Regions from separate parts of the Micromonospora yongxingensis genome, predicted to be linked through region 1. Evidence: riboswitches for the same ligand, from Rfam matches in the RefSeq annotation. Region 1 holds a riboswitch; each other region holds the start of a gene.
The links. Region 1 has a riboswitch for cyclic di-AMP ahead of ACTWLT_RS28865 (C39 family peptidase). Riboswitches for the same ligand answer to the same signal wherever they lie in the genome.
Positions count from the first base shown of each region.

Region 2: it holds a riboswitch for cyclic di-AMP, as region 1 does, so the genes downstream of both, ACTWLT_RS16725 (coiled-coil domain-containing protein) here and ACTWLT_RS28865 (C39 family peptidase) in region 1, are expected to answer to the same signal.
Region 3: it holds a riboswitch for cyclic di-AMP, as region 1 does, so the genes downstream of both, ACTWLT_RS27900 (transglycosylase family protein) here and ACTWLT_RS28865 (C39 family peptidase) in region 1, are expected to answer to the same signal.
Region 4: it holds a riboswitch for cyclic di-AMP, as region 1 does, so the genes downstream of both, ACTWLT_RS08575 (C40 family peptidase) here and ACTWLT_RS28865 (C39 family peptidase) in region 1, are expected to answer to the same signal.

Region 1 covers NZ_JBQXEO010000034.1:27,807-31,783, forward strand. Annotated here, with positions in the region: gene ACTWLT_RS28850 (acyltransferase family protein) at 1-378, shown strand, start outside; gene ACTWLT_RS28855 (hypothetical protein) at 462-872, shown strand; gene ACTWLT_RS28860 (hypothetical protein) at 999-1,766, shown strand; cyclic di-AMP (ydaO/yuaA leader) riboswitch at 2,054-2,194, shown strand; gene ACTWLT_RS28865 (C39 family peptidase) at 2,428-3,282, shown strand; gene ACTWLT_RS28870 (hypothetical protein) at 3,353-3,977, opposite strand, start outside.
Region 2 covers NZ_JBQXEO010000012.1:102,331-106,307, reverse strand. Annotated here, with positions in the region: gene ACTWLT_RS16740 (PfkB family carbohydrate kinase) at 1-34, opposite strand, end outside; gene ACTWLT_RS16735 (SRPBCC family protein) at 207-674, shown strand; gene ACTWLT_RS16730 (hypothetical protein) at 755-1,273, opposite strand; gene ACTWLT_RS16725 (coiled-coil domain-containing protein) at 1,393-2,409, opposite strand; cyclic di-AMP (ydaO/yuaA leader) riboswitch at 2,466-2,597, opposite strand; gene ACTWLT_RS16720 (cation diffusion facilitator family transporter) at 2,739-3,656, opposite strand; gene ACTWLT_RS16715 (HelD family protein) at 3,763-3,977, opposite strand, start outside.
Region 3 covers NZ_JBQXEO010000031.1:55,264-59,240, reverse strand. Annotated here, with positions in the region: gene htpG (molecular chaperone HtpG) at 1-715, shown strand, start outside; gene ACTWLT_RS27905 (ThuA domain-containing protein) at 789-1,445, shown strand; cyclic di-AMP (ydaO/yuaA leader) riboswitch at 1,611-1,782, shown strand; gene ACTWLT_RS27900 (transglycosylase family protein) at 1,783-2,463, shown strand; gene ACTWLT_RS27895 (hypothetical protein) at 2,494-2,853, opposite strand; gene dinB (DNA polymerase IV) at 2,954-3,977, opposite strand, start outside.
Region 4 covers NZ_JBQXEO010000004.1:267,453-271,429, forward strand. Annotated here, with positions in the region: gene ACTWLT_RS08565 (C40 family peptidase) at 1-86, shown strand, start outside; gene ACTWLT_RS08570 (N-acetylmuramoyl-L-alanine amidase) at 143-2,161, opposite strand; cyclic di-AMP (ydaO/yuaA leader) riboswitch at 2,396-2,531, shown strand; gene ACTWLT_RS08575 (C40 family peptidase) at 2,607-3,584, shown strand; gene dcd (dCTP deaminase) at 3,644-3,977, opposite strand, start outside.

The DNA.
Region 1 (3,977 bases):
CTCGGCGAGGTCTCGTTCGCCTTCTACCTGGTGCACGTGCTGGTGATGACGAGCGTGCTGCGGTGGACCGGGGACTGGGGGACCGGCTTCGGCGGCTGGCGCGGCCCGGCGGCGGTGCTCGGCTTCCTGCTGGTGAACCTGGTCCTCGCCGGGCTGCTGCATCGCTTCGTGGAGACCCCGATGATGCGGCGGCTCGCGCCGCGCCGCCCGGCCCGCCCGGCGGTCGTTCCGCGACAGCGGACCGGCGGCGCCCAAGCCGGCCGCACCGAACCCGGCGGCACCGCGCAGGCTCGTGGTGCAGAGGCCGAGGCCACCGGATCGCACGACGTCGAAGTGGACCGACCCGGCGAGCGACCGACCTACGCCGAGTCGCGCTGACACCGTCCATCCTGGTCGGCGCGGCGTGCGCCGACACGCCCGGCACCCATGCACCCGGGCGGCCACGACGGTAGCGTGGGTACGTGCTTCCGGTCGCGCTCACCTGTCCGCTGTGGTGGGTGGCGCGCTGGGCGACACGTGTGCTGACCAGCCTCGCCGTCGTCGCCGCCCTCGCGCTCGGCGCGGGCACGGCCCCCGCCACCGCCTCCGGGTCGACGGCGCCGGCCTCCGGGCCGACGGCGTTCACCCCCGGGCTGCTCGCGCCGATGTCCCGACCCGCCCCGGCCGACGGTGCCGCACACACGACGCCGTTCGGCGCCGAGGGAGCCGTCGAGCAGGCCGGCCCGACGTGGTCGACCGACGGGCAGGCAACGCCCCTCGCCGAACAGGCCGCCGCCGTCGACGCGGCGCCGGTGCGCGCGGCCGGCGCCGGCCGGCTGCCCCGCTCTGCCGGCCCGGCCAGCCGGGCGCCCCGGGCCCCACCCGCACGCTGAGCCACCGGGACGCGTCCCGCCGCCGCACCTGTCGACTCATCCGCTCCGCACCCCGCCGACCCGTGGCCCGCCGCCGGTGGCCCGTGCGGATCCTCATCGCATCACTCTCTCCGCGAGGTGCCGACCATGGAGACCGTCGTCTTCCACCATTTCCTGACCGAGGTGCCGCAGGCCGCCGCCATCTGGTCAGCCCTGTTCCTGCTCGCTCTCACCGTGCTCGCCGTGCTCGTCGCCCGCCCGGAGCGGGACCAGCCGGCGGTGGACCCGGCGCCGGCGCCAAGCGCCCGGGAGGTGGCCGAGGCCGAGGCCGCCGACCTGCGCCGGTACGCCGAGGAGGTCGCCGTCGCCGCTGCCGGGGCTGCGCAGACCGCCCGCCGGCGGCGCACCGACTGGCTGACCGCTCAGGAAGAGGTGGAGCAGGCCTGGGCCAGGTACGACGAGGCGGACACCGCCGCCCGCCGGTTCGACGGGGCCGGCGCGCTGCCCACCCCGCGTACGCCGCGCACCCCCGCCGAGTACGCCGCCCGGGAGCGCTATCTGCATCGTGCGGCGATGGAGGCGCACTGGCGCGGTGACCTGTCCATGCGGCAGCTCGGTGACGTCTTCGCGCACCGCAACGGCTGGGATCCCCGCCGGCACCCCGTCGAGCAGGAGGCGCTGCTGAGCCGGGCGGTCCGGGACGCGCGGCTGGCCGACTACCGGGCCGCGGCCGGGCGGGAACGGTCGGCGTGGCGGGACGCGGAACTGGCCGCGGCCTCGGCCCGGGCGCTCGCCGAGGAGGCGTACGCGGCGGCGGCCCGGCTGCGCCCGAACACGCTACCGGCACGTCGCACGATGACCGCGGCGCTGCGTCCGGCGGCCGTGACGCGGTGGCGTCCGGCCCGGGTCGGCTGAGTCGTCGATTAGGGACGTGAGCCCGGTCACACCCGCTCGGAACCGGGCGCACGGCGCGATCGGCGCGATTGTTCCCGCGAATCCGGCGCCGTTGTCACCGGCCTGTCCGGTTCCCGCCCGCAGGCGCCTCCGTAACCGGTTGTCCCATCGAGTCGCGTCAGTGGCAATACGCGCAGAAATTGCTGCGCCATTTCAGGTTTACGCAGGTGAACCTGGCTTGGCAGGGTGGGAACACGACCAGTAGTGTCGTCCCGTCCGGTGCGGTAACCGTTCGCAAGAGGCGACGCCGCGCCGACCCGCTTAATCGTGATCAACGAACCGGGGACCCACCAGCAAGTCCGGGGTGAATCCGCGAGCCACGGCCGCGGTAGGGCGATCTTCCCGCCCGAATCCGTCAGCTAACCCGGTAGGCGGTGTCGGAAGGAGTTCCATCCTCGTGCAGCAACTCTCCACCCCTCGGTTGTTCCCCCGCCTCCACGGCGCCGCGGTGCCCCCGCCCATCCGTCTTGTGACGGTGAGCTGACCCCCCGGGTCACCGCCTCTTCCGCCCGGCCACGCCGGGCCATCCCCTGAGCGGTTCATCATCCGCGGACCACGGTCCGCGCGTTGGCGCCTGCCCGGATACCGGTCCGGCCCCGGTGTGCCGCTCTCCCCCTGATCCGTGGAGGACCCCGTGAAGCACACCCTGCAGCGTCAGCTCCGCCGCCTCACCAGCGAGCGCCCGTACCAGATCGTCGCCGCCTCCGCCGCGGCCCTCGCGATCGCCACCACCGGTGGCGCCCTGCTCGCCGGCACCGACGACGCCCCGGCCACCCAGCACACCGCGACCACGGTCGCCGAGATGCGCAGCGACACCGCTGCCTCCCGTGGCGACGCGCGCGACGCGTCCCCCTCGGCCAGTTCCGCGCCGACCACCACCGCTCCCGTGCCGGCCACCAGCGCCGCGTCGCCCGCCGCCAAGGCCAGCGGCAACCCGGACCTGACCCGTAAGCCGCAGCCGCCGAAGCCGCCCGCGACCAAGGTGCTCGACTACGACTACCAGGCGCAGAACACGTACTACAACTGTGGCCCGGCGGCCACCCGCAACGCCCTCAGCGCCACCGGCATCGACCGCACGCAGGACGAGCTGGGCGCCGAGCTGGGCACCACCGAGATGGGCACCAACTCCGCCCTGGACACCACCCGGGTGCTCAACGCCGAGGTGAAGGGCTCCCCGTACCGGACCCGCATGTTCGCCGGCACGCCCAGCCCGGCGCAGATGGACCAGCTCCAGGCCGACGTGGTCGCGGCCATCAGCGCCGGTCGCGGCGTGGTGGCCAACGTCGTCGGCGACGCCACCGACACCAACGGCGGCTGGCACTCCTACGGCGGTGGCCACTACATCGCCGTCGTGGGTTACAAGGACAACGGCCGGACCGTGCGGATCGCCGACTCGGCGAACGCCGCCGACCCGGCGTACTGGATCACCACGATCGACCTGGCGAACTGGATCGCCACTCGGGGTTACTCCGCCTGACCCGGGCGCAGCCGCCGCGGGCGCCGTCCCCCACGAGGGGCCGGCGCCCGCGGCGTCCGCGTCGGTGCGATCAGTAGCTGACGAAGCCGTACAGCGCGAGGTGGTTGGACTTCGTCCCGCTGACCGTGTGGTCGACTACGGACGGCTGCACGCTGCCCTTCACGAAGAGATAATCGATCTTGCTGGAGCCGCTGGTGGCCTTCGACCCGTAGCCGGTCATGCCGTACCCGCTCAGCGTGCCCGACGCGATGCCCGTGCGGTTCGCGTCGATGCCCACGATGCGGATCGTGGAGGCGTTCAGCAGGCTGGTCGCGTCCGCACCGAGGTGGATGCCGCTGTTGGCGATGCCCCGGTCGCCGTCGCCGGCGCACGCGTTCTGCCGGTTCTCCTGGGGTAGGTGCATCGTCGCGGCGAACACGCTGGTGCCGGTGGCCCTGATGGTGAACCGGGCCGCGATGGCGCTGGTCCGCTTCCACTTGTAGTAGTCGGTGCTGTCCGGGTCGCTGTTCGGCGGCTTGTAGAGCGTGCACCCGGCGCCGTTGTCGTAGGCCGTGCCGGGCTTGAGCCAGCCCGCGCTCCAGTACTTCGAGATGTCACCGGCGGCGAGGCCGAGCGTCCTGGTGTTCCAGATGATCCCGTTGGTCTGCTTCTTCTTGAGGTCACCGAGCGCCTGCGAGCTGCACCTGTGCGTGCTG
Region 2 (3,977 bases), on a different contig from region 1:
GCGTGGGCGCGAAGACCATCACGTGCCCGCTCACCGGTCGTAGCCTTTCATGCATCCACCCTTCCGTCACAGCCGGTGATTTCCCATTAGCCGACCGTAGTGCGAACGGTGTGCGAAGGGCGGGACAACAGTGCGTGTCCGTCCGGGCGTTGCCAGCCCGACCGGCGTACGGGACGATCGGGCGACCATCGACGGCGGGAGACGGTGTGCTCAGGAGCGATACCTTCAGCTACACCGTTCAGGCCCGCTGCTCGACCGCCGACGCGGCGGCGCTGCTCAGTGACCTGACCCGGCAGGGCGAGCTGCATCCACTGATCATCCGGGTCCGCCGGCTGCCTCCCCGGCCCGGCGCCCAGGCCAGCTACGCGATCAGCGACCGGCTGGCGGCGGGGCCGGTGCGCTTCCGGACCACGTACCAGGCGGACGTGCTGATCAGCGAGGAAGACGAGATCGTCATGGTGGCCCGCCAGTGGCCGGCCACCACCGTGCGCAACCACACCCGGCTGCGCGCCGAGCCGGACGGCCTGGTCCGCATCGATGTCGAGATCACCCTGACCGCGCCCGCCCCGCTGTTCCGGTACGCGTTCCGCCAGGCCCGCGCGGCCCACCTGGCCCTGGCCACCCGACTCGGCGCGGTCCTGGACCGCCCCGACGTCCCCCCACCACCCACCTGACCAACTCCGCGCGTCCGCGCCGCGCCCCTGCCAGGGTCCCTCCACCCTGGATGTAGTGGCCTGCTGCGGCTCCGAGGTCACTACATCCTGGTTGCGGCGCGATCATGGCTGGCCGCGCCGGCGACGGTGGGCCGGCCGGCCGCTCGTCGCCCCCACGGTTTGTACGTCGAGAGCACCGTCGCGATGACCATCAGGCTGGTGGACACCGCCGGTGCGATCACCAGGTCGGCGCGGTCCTGAGCGGGCAGGGCGACGCCCAAGGCACCGGCGTGGCGCAGGTTCGGGGTGAGCAGGAACAGCACCAGTCCGACCATCACCGTGGTGATGACGAGCTTGGTCAGCACCCAGCGGTAGCGCAGCAGGCCCCACGGGGTGAGCAGCGCGCTGGCCACGCCGACCAGCCAGACCAGCACGCTCAGCGGCGCGAACAGCACGGTGCCGATCAGCGCGGCGACCGGGTAGACGACGGCCGGGTCGGCGCCACGCAGCGCCGCGACGCCGAGGGTGAGCAGCACCAGGTCGGCGCCGAGCCAGCCGAGCGAGGTGACCAGGTGCAGGGTGAGCAGCGCCTTGCGGGCGGGTGGCGGGAGTCGACGCATACGAGCGATGCTGCCGCCTGGTCCGGCCGTGGTCGTCCGACCGTCGGCGACATCCGGGGTACGCCCGCTGACGTACCCCGCCCGGTGCCTCCGTGTCAGGGGGCACCGGGCGGGTCGGGTCAGTACACCGACAGGTGCACGTGGTTGGTGTGGTCGCTGGACGGGTCGCCACCCGCTCCGCTGTACGACTTCCACCCGCTGCTGGGCAGCCAGATCTGCCGGTACCAGATCACGTACAGCACGGCGAGCCGGTCGGCGTTGCGGATGAAGTACGCGGCCAGGTTGTTGCCGTACGTCTTGTCGCCGCCGGTGGCGTCCCCGCCGAAGCCGCTCTTCTGTGCCGCGAAGTCGCAGGCACGGCCCTTGGGGTGTTCGCCGGAGCCGCCGGAGCGGTGGCAGGAGACGTACCGGGTGAAGCCGGCGGCCTTGGCCTGGTTGAGCGCGTGCAGGGTGCGCGGGGTGATGCAGCCGGTGGCCGGGGTGGGGTCGTTGACGCTGCACGACTCCGATGGCCAGGAGCCGTCGGAGTTGCGCGGCGCGGCCTGGGCGTTGGCGGCCGAGGTGCCCCGGTTGGAGCCGCCGCTGTCGGCGGTTGTCCGGGGCTTGGTGGTCGCCACCGTCAGGGCCCGTTCGGCCTGCTCCTTGCGCTTGGCCATCACGGTGACCTGCTTGCGCTGTTCGCGGATCTCGCCGTCGAGCGCGATCCGGGTGCGGTTGGCCTGGTCCTTGGTGGCGAGCAGGTCGCGCAGCACCCGGTCCTCGTTGGCGGCGACCGCGTCGAGCGCGGCGGCCCGGTCCATGAAGCCTTCCGGGGTGTTGCTGTTGAGCAGCGCCGACATCGTGCCGAGCCGGCCGGTGCGGTAGGCCACTCCGGCGATCTCGCCGACCTTGCCGCTGCGTTGGGTCAGCTCGGTCTCGGTGGCCTTGAGTTGGGTGGTGAGCTGCTGCTGGCGCTGTACGGAGGTGTCCAGGGCCCGCTTCGCGTCCAGGTAGCCCTTGCTGGCCGCCTCGAGTTGCGCCCGGAGTGCCGGGGTGCCGCCTTCCTCGTCGCCGTCGGGGGCCGCGGCCGCCTGCAGGTTGGTCGGGGGAGCGGCCGAGGCGGCGCCGGCCGGCAGTGCGACGCCGAGAGCGAGCATCGCGACGATCAGGGCCGCCAGTCGGGCGGCGGGTGGTCGTGCTGGTGCCACTACGCATGTCCTTCCGTCAGCCGCCGACCGGGTTAGCTGACGGGTTCGGGACGGAAGATCCCTACCGCTGACGCGGATGCACCCCAGGAACATGGTTCCCCGGTTCGCCCGCTCGGGCGATTAGGCGGCGACCGCCACCGGCGCCGTTAGGGCGCCGCCGGGTGGAGGCCGGGACCGAGCCTACCGGTGCCTCTGGGACCTGTGCAGCCGATGTGACGGACGGTGCGTGCGTCGTCACCAACAATTCGGACGAAGACGAAAAAACCTGGTGAAAGGTATTACCACTTGACCGAACCGCAGGCCCCGGGAGCGGCGCCGGGCTCGGTCTGCAACGTCGCGTGCTCGATCCGGAAGTCCTCGTGCAGGGCGGTACGCGCCGCGGTGAGCACCGCGCCGACGTCCGCGCCGGGGGCCATGGTCAGGTGTGCGGAGGCCACCTCCATGCCGGAGGTGAGCGTCCAGACGTGCAGGTCGTGCACCTCGACCACGCCGGGCACGGCGGCCAGCCGGTCGTGCACGGCGGTCACCTGGAGGTGTTCGGGTGCGGCCTGCACCAGAATGCGGACCGCGGCCCGCCCCAGCCGCCAGGTGCGCGGCAGGATGAACACGCCGATGGCGACCGCGACCAGAGGGTCCGCCCACCACCAGTCGGTGACCTGGATGAGCAGCGCCGCGCCGATCACGCCGAGCGAGCCGAGCAGGTCCCCGAGCACCTCCAGGTAGGCGCCCTGCAGGTTGATGCTCTCCCGGGCGCCCGCGCGGAGCAGGGTGAACGCCGCCAGGTTGGCGAGCAGGCCGAGCGTGGCGACCACGAGCATCGGGCCGGCCAGCACCTCGTGCGGGTCGCCGAACCGGCCGATGGCCTCGATCACGACGTAGACCGCCACGCCGGAGAGCAGGACGGCGTTGGCGAGCGCGGCGAGCACCTCGAGCCGGTAGAGCCCGAACGTGCGCTGCGGGTCGCCGGTGGCCCGCCGGGTGGCGGTGATGGCGGCGAGCGCCATGGCGATGCCGAGCACGTCGGTGAACATGTGCCCGGCGTCGGAGAGCAGGGCCAGCGAGCCGGTGTGGAAGGCGGCCACCGCTTCGACCACCATCAGGGTGGCGAGGAGCCCGAACGCCGTCCAGAGTCGGCCCCGGTGCTGGTGCGCGGCATTGGCGACCGACCCGTGGTGGTGGTCATGACCTGCGCCCACGAAACCACCCTCCGCCGTCCGCCGGGACCTGGTCAAATGTATGCTCACATCGCTATGTATGCAAGTGTAGTGCCGGCGACCGCCCGGCGCGGCTCACCGCCGCAGGTCAGCCGGTCGGGTCGATGGTGGTGAGCCGCTGGGTGGCCCGGGAGAGCGCCACGTAGAGCGTCCGTACACCGGCACCCGGATCCGCCCGGATCTCGCTCGGGGCGACCAGCACCACCCCGTCGTACTCCATGCCCTTCGCCTCCAGGCTGGTCACCACCTGCAGCCGCGGCGCGCCGAGCGCGCCGAGCCAGCCGGCGACCTCGTCGCGGCGGG
Region 3 (3,977 bases), on a different contig from region 1:
CGACACCCTGCTGGAGATCCTGTCGGTGGCCTCCACCCACGACCCGGCCGAGCCGACCGACCTGGCCGGTTACGTCGCACGGATGAAGGACGGCCAGACCGACATCTGGTACGCCACCGGCGACTCCCGCGCCACCATCGAGAACTCCCCGCACCTCGAGGCGTTCCGGGCCAAGGGCCACGAGGTGCTGCTGCTCACCGACCAGGTCGACGAGGTGTGGGTCGAGCGGGTCGGCCAGTACGACGGCCGCCCGCTGCGCTCGATCGCCAAGGGCGAGGTCGACCTGGACAGCGACGAGGAGAAGCAGCAGGCCGAGGCCGAGCGTGAGCAGCAGCGGCAGGAGTTCGCCGCTCTGCTCGACTGGCTGGGCACCACGCTGGCCGACAGCGTCCGCGAGGTCCGCCTCTCGTCGCGGCTGACCACCTCACCGGCCTGCGTGGTCGGCGACGCGCACGATCTCACCCCGACCCTGGAGAAGATGTACCGGGCGATGGGGCACGAGATTCCCACCACGAAGCGGATCCTGGAGATCAACGCGGGTCACCCCCTGGTCGCGGGGCTGCGCAAGGCCCACGAGCAGGGCACCGACCCGGCGGCGCTGACCGAGACCGCCGAGCTGCTGTACGGCCTGGCGGTGCTCGCCGAGGGCGGCGAGCTGACCGACCCCGCCCGGTTCACCCGGGTGCTCGCCGACCGGCTGGCCCGCACCCTGTAACCGATCGACCCCACCGGCCGGCGGGTGCCCGATCAGCGGGGCCCCGCCGGCCGGTCCGGCACCGGGAGAGGTCATGCCTGACGACACCGTGATCTTCAGCGGGGAGGGTCCGCACGCCGACCCCTGGCACCGGCTGGCCGAGACAAGTGCCGCGATCGGCGACCTGATCGGCGGCCCGGTGACGACCGTGACATCCGTCGACCGGCTTACCACCGCCCTGGACGGTGCCCGCCTGCTGGTGGTCAACGCCAGCGCCGACCGGTCGACCCCGATCCGCGAGGACGAGGACTTCGCCCGCGTCCTCGACGGCTTCCTGGGCCGCGGTGGCAGCCTGCTCGCCACCCACAGCGCCACGCTGGCCTTCCCCGGTCTGCCGCGCTGGCGGTCGACGATCGGCGCCGCGTGGGAGCACGGCCGGACCTTCCACCCTCCGATCGGCCCGAGCCGCATCCGGCGTACCCGCGTCGAGCATCCGATCACCATCGGCCTCGGTGACATCGAGGTCCACGACGAGCGCTACACCGACCTGGCGCTGGTCGAGAGCGCCGACATCGTGCCCCTCTACGTGCACGACGAGGGCGGCGCCACGCACCCGCTCGTCTGGGCACGCACCGCCGGGACCAGCCGGATCGTCTACAGCGCCCTCGGTCACGACGTGCGGTCGTACGAGTCGTCGGGGCATGTCGAGCTGCTCGGCCGGATCGCGGCCTGGCTGCGCCACGAGACCTGACCACCCCCTGATCGGAAGCGGTCCACGATGGTCGGTGCACAGTCTCCGACGGCCCGCAACCGCTGCGCGGGACTCCCCGCGTGAGCCGGTGAAGAAGTTCACAGGGGGTGGGCGACCGTCACCGACCGTGCCTAACGTCGGTCGGGTCCGCCACAGCGGACACCGCGACCGGTAACGCCAAATCCTGCCCCCGGTCGTCGGAACCCAGTCACCCGGGCAGGAGCGGGGGACCCAACGTTCCTCGGTGCACGTCACCTCGGGGTGAAGCCGCCACCGCGCGGCCGGGCTCCTCGGCCCGAACCCGACAGCTCACCTCGCCGGCGTGGAGGAAGCTCACATGACGTCTGACTACACCCCCCGTCATCGACGGGTCACCACCCGCCGCGTCGCCGTCGGCACCCTGGCCGTCGGCGCGGTCACCGGCGCCGTCGCCCTCTTCGGCCCGGCCGCACCGGCCCAGGCCGGGGTCAACTGGGACGCGATCGCCCAGTGCGAGTCCAGCGGCAACTGGCACATCAACACCGGCAACGGCTACTACGGCGGGCTGCAGTTCTCGCAGAGCACCTGGGCCGGCTACGGCGGCAAGAAGTACGCGGCCCGCGCCGACCTGGCCAGCCGCGGCGAGCAGATCGCCATCGCCGAGAAGGTGCTCGACGGGCAGGGCATCGGCGCCTGGCCCACCTGCGGCAAGAAGGGCGGCTCGTCGGGCGGCGGCTCCGCCAGCAAGTCGTCGACGAAGTCCACCGCGAAGTCCTCGAAGCCGACCTCGAAGTCCGGCTCGACGGCCAAGCCGAAGGAGCGGTCGTCGCGCGGCGAGCAGCCGGCGACCCGCAACCACCAGCGCACCGCGCCGGTGACGGGCGGCGAGACGTACCTGGTCAAGCCGGGCGACACCCTCTCGGAGATCGCCGAGACCAACCGGGTGTCCGGCGGCTGGCAGGCCCTGTACGAGGCCAACCGGCAGCTGATCGGCGCCGACCCGGGTCTGATCTTCCCGGGTCAGCGGCTCTCTCTCTGACGCCCGCCGGCGTGTGTCGAGCAGGTGGCGTCAGGCCGCCGCGACGGCCGCCTGCGAACGCGCCGACTCCGAACCAGACCAGGCCCGCCGCGCGGCGGGAACATCCTCCGCCGGCCGCTGGGCGCGGGGCGTTTCCCCCTCGCCCTGCTCGGATGTGACTGTGGACGATGTGTCGGCCGCGCCACGGGCCAGCCGGAGCGACTGTTCCGCACTGCCACGCGCAGCGCACGGCCACGTCTGGCCGGCGCAGAGCAGATTGCGGCAGGCGCCGTCCTCGTCCGGCTCGTGCGCGCTCAGCACGTCCATGGCGAGCTGCCAGAGCAGCGGGTCGGTCACGTCGGCGGGGCGCTGCGCACGCCGGCTCGGACGGTTGCTGGTGTCGTCGGACATGGTGGTCCCCCCTGTCAGGCTGATCCCCACAACGTCACCACTCCCGCCGCCCTCAAACCCCACAACCGCTGTGACGTGCACCGCTGCGCCTGGTGCCTCCTCAGTCCGGCAGCAGCGGCATCTCGACGCCCGGCTCCCTGCCCAGCAGCACCGCCCGGGTCAGCGCCGCCGATCCGAACCGGTCACGGACCGCGTCCACCGCGGCATCCAGCTCGGCGCCGGGGTCGCGGTGGAACGGCAGCTCCGGCTGGACCGGGTTGTCGTCCAGGTTGCCCACCGAGACGCCGACCAGCGTGATGCCCCGACGATCGATCTCGGGCAGGGCCGCCCGCAGCAGCGCCCGCGCGGCGGCGAGCAGCGGGCCGGTGTCCGCGGTCGCCTTGCCCACGGTGTGCGATCGGGTCGCCCGCGTGTAGTCGCCGAAGCGCAGCCGCAACACCACCGTGCGCCCGGAGCGCCCGGCGGCCCGCATCCGTCGGGTGACCCGGTCGACCAGGCCGGCCAGGATGGCGTCCAGCTCCGCGGGCGCGTGCGGGATACGGCTCAGCGCGTGCTGGGCGCCCATCGAGCCGCGCCGACGGCCGACCTGGACCGCCCGGGGGTCCCGGTTGTGCGCCAGCGCGTGCAGGTGCCGGCCCGCGCCGGCGCCGAGCAGTGACACCAGCGCCGCCTCACCGAGCCGGGCCACCTCGCCGACGGTACGGATCCGGCGTTCCCGCAGCTTCGCGGCGGTGACCGGGCCGACGCCCCAGAGCCGTTCCACCGGCAGTGGATGCAGGAACGCCAGCTCGGCGTCGGGCGCGACGACCAGCAGCCCGTCGGGCTTCGCCACCCCGCTGGCCACCTTCGCCAGGAACTTCGTCCGGGCCACACCCACGGTGATGGGCAGGTGGATGCGGTCGCGGACCTCCCGGCGCAGCCGCTCGGCGATGTCGGCGGGCGGCCCGGCCAGCCGCCGCAGGCCGCCCACGTCCAGGAACGCCTCGTCGATGGAGAGCCCCTCGACCAGCGGGGTGGTCTGCCGGAAGATCTCGAACACCGCCCGGCTGGCCGCCGTGTACGCCGACATGCGGGGCGGCACCACGATCGCGTCGGGGCAGAGCCGGCGCGCCTGCTGGCCGCCC
Region 4 (3,977 bases), on a different contig from region 1:
AGATGGTGCACGCGCCACGCGCCGGTAAACCGGTGCAGGTGGCCAGCATCAACAACATGCCGGTCGCCGGGTTCCGCAGACCCTGACCCACCGCACGCACGACGACGGCCCCCGGTCACCGACCGGGGGCCGTCGTTTCCGTTCAGCCGGGTGCGCCCAGCGGCGACGGCAGCAGCAGCACGTCGTCCAGGTTGACGTACATGATCCGGTGACCGAACTGGACCTGCACGTAGCGCAGGTCACCGCGGACGACCGTCCAGTCGCCAGGCGACGACCCGTCAAAGGTGGTCGCGCGGTAGTACTCGCTCGGCAGGATCCCGCCCACCGCGTACCGCTGCCCGGCAGCGAACGTGTACTGCAACGGCGAGATGGCCTGGTAGGGCACGCCGGCCGGATAGGCGGCCTGCTCCGGGTAGGCCCGCCCGTAGACCGGGATGGTGGCTTTGCCCGGCTTGGGCGTCACCACGAAGCCCGTGGCCCACTTCGCGGTCCGCGCCGAGGTGGGGTTGTGGAACCAGGCCTTCTGGCCGAGGTACCAGATCGCCGTCCAGTCGCCGCGGACCTCCGCCACGGCGTACGTCTGGCCGGCCGAGGCGCGTGCGCCGTGGTCGGAGACGTACATCGTGTCCGGTGAGCCGTCCGGGCGCAGGGCGATGTCGTTGACCAGTGGTGCGTCGTGATTCGGCGCGCTGTGCAGGATCACCGCCGACGAACCGCGCGACGGGCACGGCGCGGCCGGCGGCACCGGAGTCGGTACGCCCGGCGGCTGCTGGTTGCAGCCGTGGAAGGCGGGCCGGTTGGTGGCGAAGTCCGGGTCGATGGTGACCAGGCCGGTGCGGGCCGTGCCGATGGTCCGGAACGGCGCCTTCATCAGGTCGAAGTAGTGCGACCAGTCCCAGTAGGGGCCCGGGTCCCAGTGCATGCCGCGGACGTTCCCCGCGATGGTGCCGGGCACGTTGTCGTGGCCGATGATGTGCTGGCGGTCCAGCGGGATGTTGAGCTTCGTCGCCAGGTGCCGCACCAGCTTGGCCGAGGTGCGGTACATCGCCTCGGTGTACCAGGTGCCCTGGCCGGCGAAGCCCTCGTGCTCGATGCCGACGGACTTGGCGTTGACGTACCAGTTGCCGGCCTGCCAGCCGACGTCCTTGGTCTTGACGTGCTGGGCCACGTAGCCGTCGACCGAGCGCAGCGTGTAGTGCCAGCCCAGGTAGTCCGCCTGCTTGACCAGGTCGACGCTGGGCGCGAAGTAGCCCTCGGTGTCGTGGATGACGATGTACTCGATCTTCTGCTGTGCCGGGCGGTTGCCCAGGTCGTGGTTGCCGTAGTCGCCGGCACCCGGCCCGTACTTCTCGTACGGGGCGGGAATCCACTCGCAGGCGAGGCGGACCGGGCACTCCAGCCCGTCGGGCCGTTCCGTCCGCCGCAGCCCGAGCCGGTGCAGCGCGCTGGCGTCCGGGTTGACCGCCTGGGCGGTCAGGGTGACCTGGTGGCCGTCGTCGGTCCGCCGGCTCGCGCCGACGCGGATCTGGTCGTACACCTCGTCGGCGAAGGCCGCCGCGGCGTCCTCGGTGTCGGCGCCGGAGTACCGGGCCACCGCGCCGTACCAGGCCCCGGGGTCACTCACCGCGCCGACCGGGCCGCCGAGATCCCTCTGGTACGAGGAGAGCAGCGCGGCCCCGCCGCGGATGTTGGCGGCCGGATCGGAGCGGAGCGTCTCCGTGCCGACTCCGACGAGGCTCGCCGCTGCCTGGAGGGTCTGCAGCGCCGCCGCCGCGGGCGGGGCCTGCCGCGATCCCGTCACCGTGGGCGCGGTGACGGTCAGCGGCCGGGACTCGTCGCCGCGCGGGTCCTCGCCCTCGTCGACGTGGCCACCGGCGGGCAGCGTGGTGACGTGGGCGGCGTCGGTCAGGTGCAGCGGCCCGTAGCCGCCACTGGTGCTGGGGGTGCCGGGATGGGTGTCCCACCGGGACTCCAGATACGAGACGCCGAGCAGGATGCTTTCCGGAACGCCGTACTCGGCGGCTGCGGCGGCGTACTGCTGCTGGCGGTCGGCGGTGGGCGCGGCGGTGGCCGGCCCGGGTAGTGGTACGGCGGTCAGGGCGGCGACCACGGTGGCGGCGAGCAGCGCGCGCCGGCCGGTCGACAGGGTTGGATGGTGCATCGAACCCCCTAGATATAGCGAGTACACGTGAGGTCACCTTCGCGCCGTCCGGGAGTCCGCGTCAATATCTTTCCGAATATCGGCGCGATAGGAAACAAATCTCCGGCCACGGTGGGTGATCCCGTCGGATCGGTACGGAGTGTCACGGCCGCGCGGGTTGCGGATCGGTAACAGCCGTCTCTACTCTGGTCATTCGTCGGCCCGACAGCAGGTCCACCCAGCCCGGGCGGTAACGGACCGACACCGCCGAGTCGCTTCCGAGCGAACCGGGGACCCAGGTTTTCCGGGGTGAATCCGCAACCACTGCGGTAGGGCGCCAACTTCCCGCCCGAACCCGTCAGCTAACCCGGTAGGCGGTCAGGAAGAAGGAGTACGGAACCCGGTGGCTCACCATGCCCCGCGGCCGTCGTCCGAACGGTCGGCGTCAGCCGGCCTGACGTCGATCGTGCCGCGCCCACGCTGGTCCCGCTTCACCACCGCCCTCGCCGCACTGGTCGGCGTCGCCGTCGTCCTGACCGGCAGCGCGACCGCGGCCCACGCGGACCCGTCCGTCGCCGAGATCGAGCGCCAGATCGACGCCGACTGGAACAAACTCGAACCGATCATCGAACGGCACAACGCCACCCGCACCGACCTGGCCGCCAAGCGCAGGCAGGCCGACGCGCTCGCCGCCCGGATCGCCCCGCTGGAACGCCAGGTCGACGCGGCGATGGACAAGGTCAGCGCGCTCGCCGTCCGCGCCTACAAGGGTGAGGCCGTCTCCACCGTCAACGCCGTGTTGGGCAGCCGGTCGCCGAGCGAGGTGGTCGGGCAGCTCGAGATGCTCGACCGGTTCGCGCACAACCAGCAGGAGGACGTCGCGCAGGTCGCCGACCTGCGCGACGAGCTGGCCCGGCAGAAGGCGCCGCTGGACGAGATGGTGACCCAGCTGACCCGGACCGAAGCCCAGCTGGCGGCCAAGAAGAAGCAGATCAACGAGGAGATCGACCGGCTGCAGAAGCTGCGCCTCAAGGTGTACGGCAACGGTGGTGGCGGCCCGCTGCGTCCGGCGCCCTGCCCGGCCAGCTACCCGGGCGGCGGTGCCGGCGTGGCCGTCAAGTTCGCCTGCGCGCAGATCGGCAAGCCCTACGTGTGGGGCGCCGAGGGCCCGAACTCGTACGACTGCTCCGGCCTGATGCTGGCCGCCTGGGCCAAGGCCGGGGTTTCGCTGCCGCACAACGCCGCCCAGCAGAGCCGGGTGACCAAGGACGTCAGCAGGGCCGACCTGCGCGCCGGTGACCTGGTCTTCTACTACAGCGACATCCACCACGTCGGCATGTACGTGGGCAACGGCTGGGTCGTGCACGCCTCGCAGGCCGGCCAACCCATCAAGATGAAGAAGGTCGACGACGGCCCGATCCACAGCTACGGCCGCCCGGGCTGATCCCGGATGACCGGAGGGCCCGTCGCGATTCGTCGCGGCGGGCCCTCGTCGTTACCGGGTCAGCGCGTCGGCCAGGTGCGCCAGTGCTGCCAGGCGCGGCTCGGAGTGGGCCCCCGCTGGCCCTGGTACCGGGAGCCGTAGACCACCGAGCCGTACGGGTGCTCGGCCGGCGAGGAGAGCCGGAAGATGCAGAGCTGCCCGATCTTCATGCCCGGCCAGAGGGTGATCGGCAGATTCGCCACGTTGGACAGCTCCAGCGTCACGTGACCGGAGAATCCCGGGTCGATGAACCCGGCGGTGGAGTGGGTGAGCAGGCCGAGTCGGCCCAGGCTCGACTTGCCCTCCAGCCGGCCGGCGAGCTGGTCGCCGAGCGAGATCACCTCGAGCGTGGAG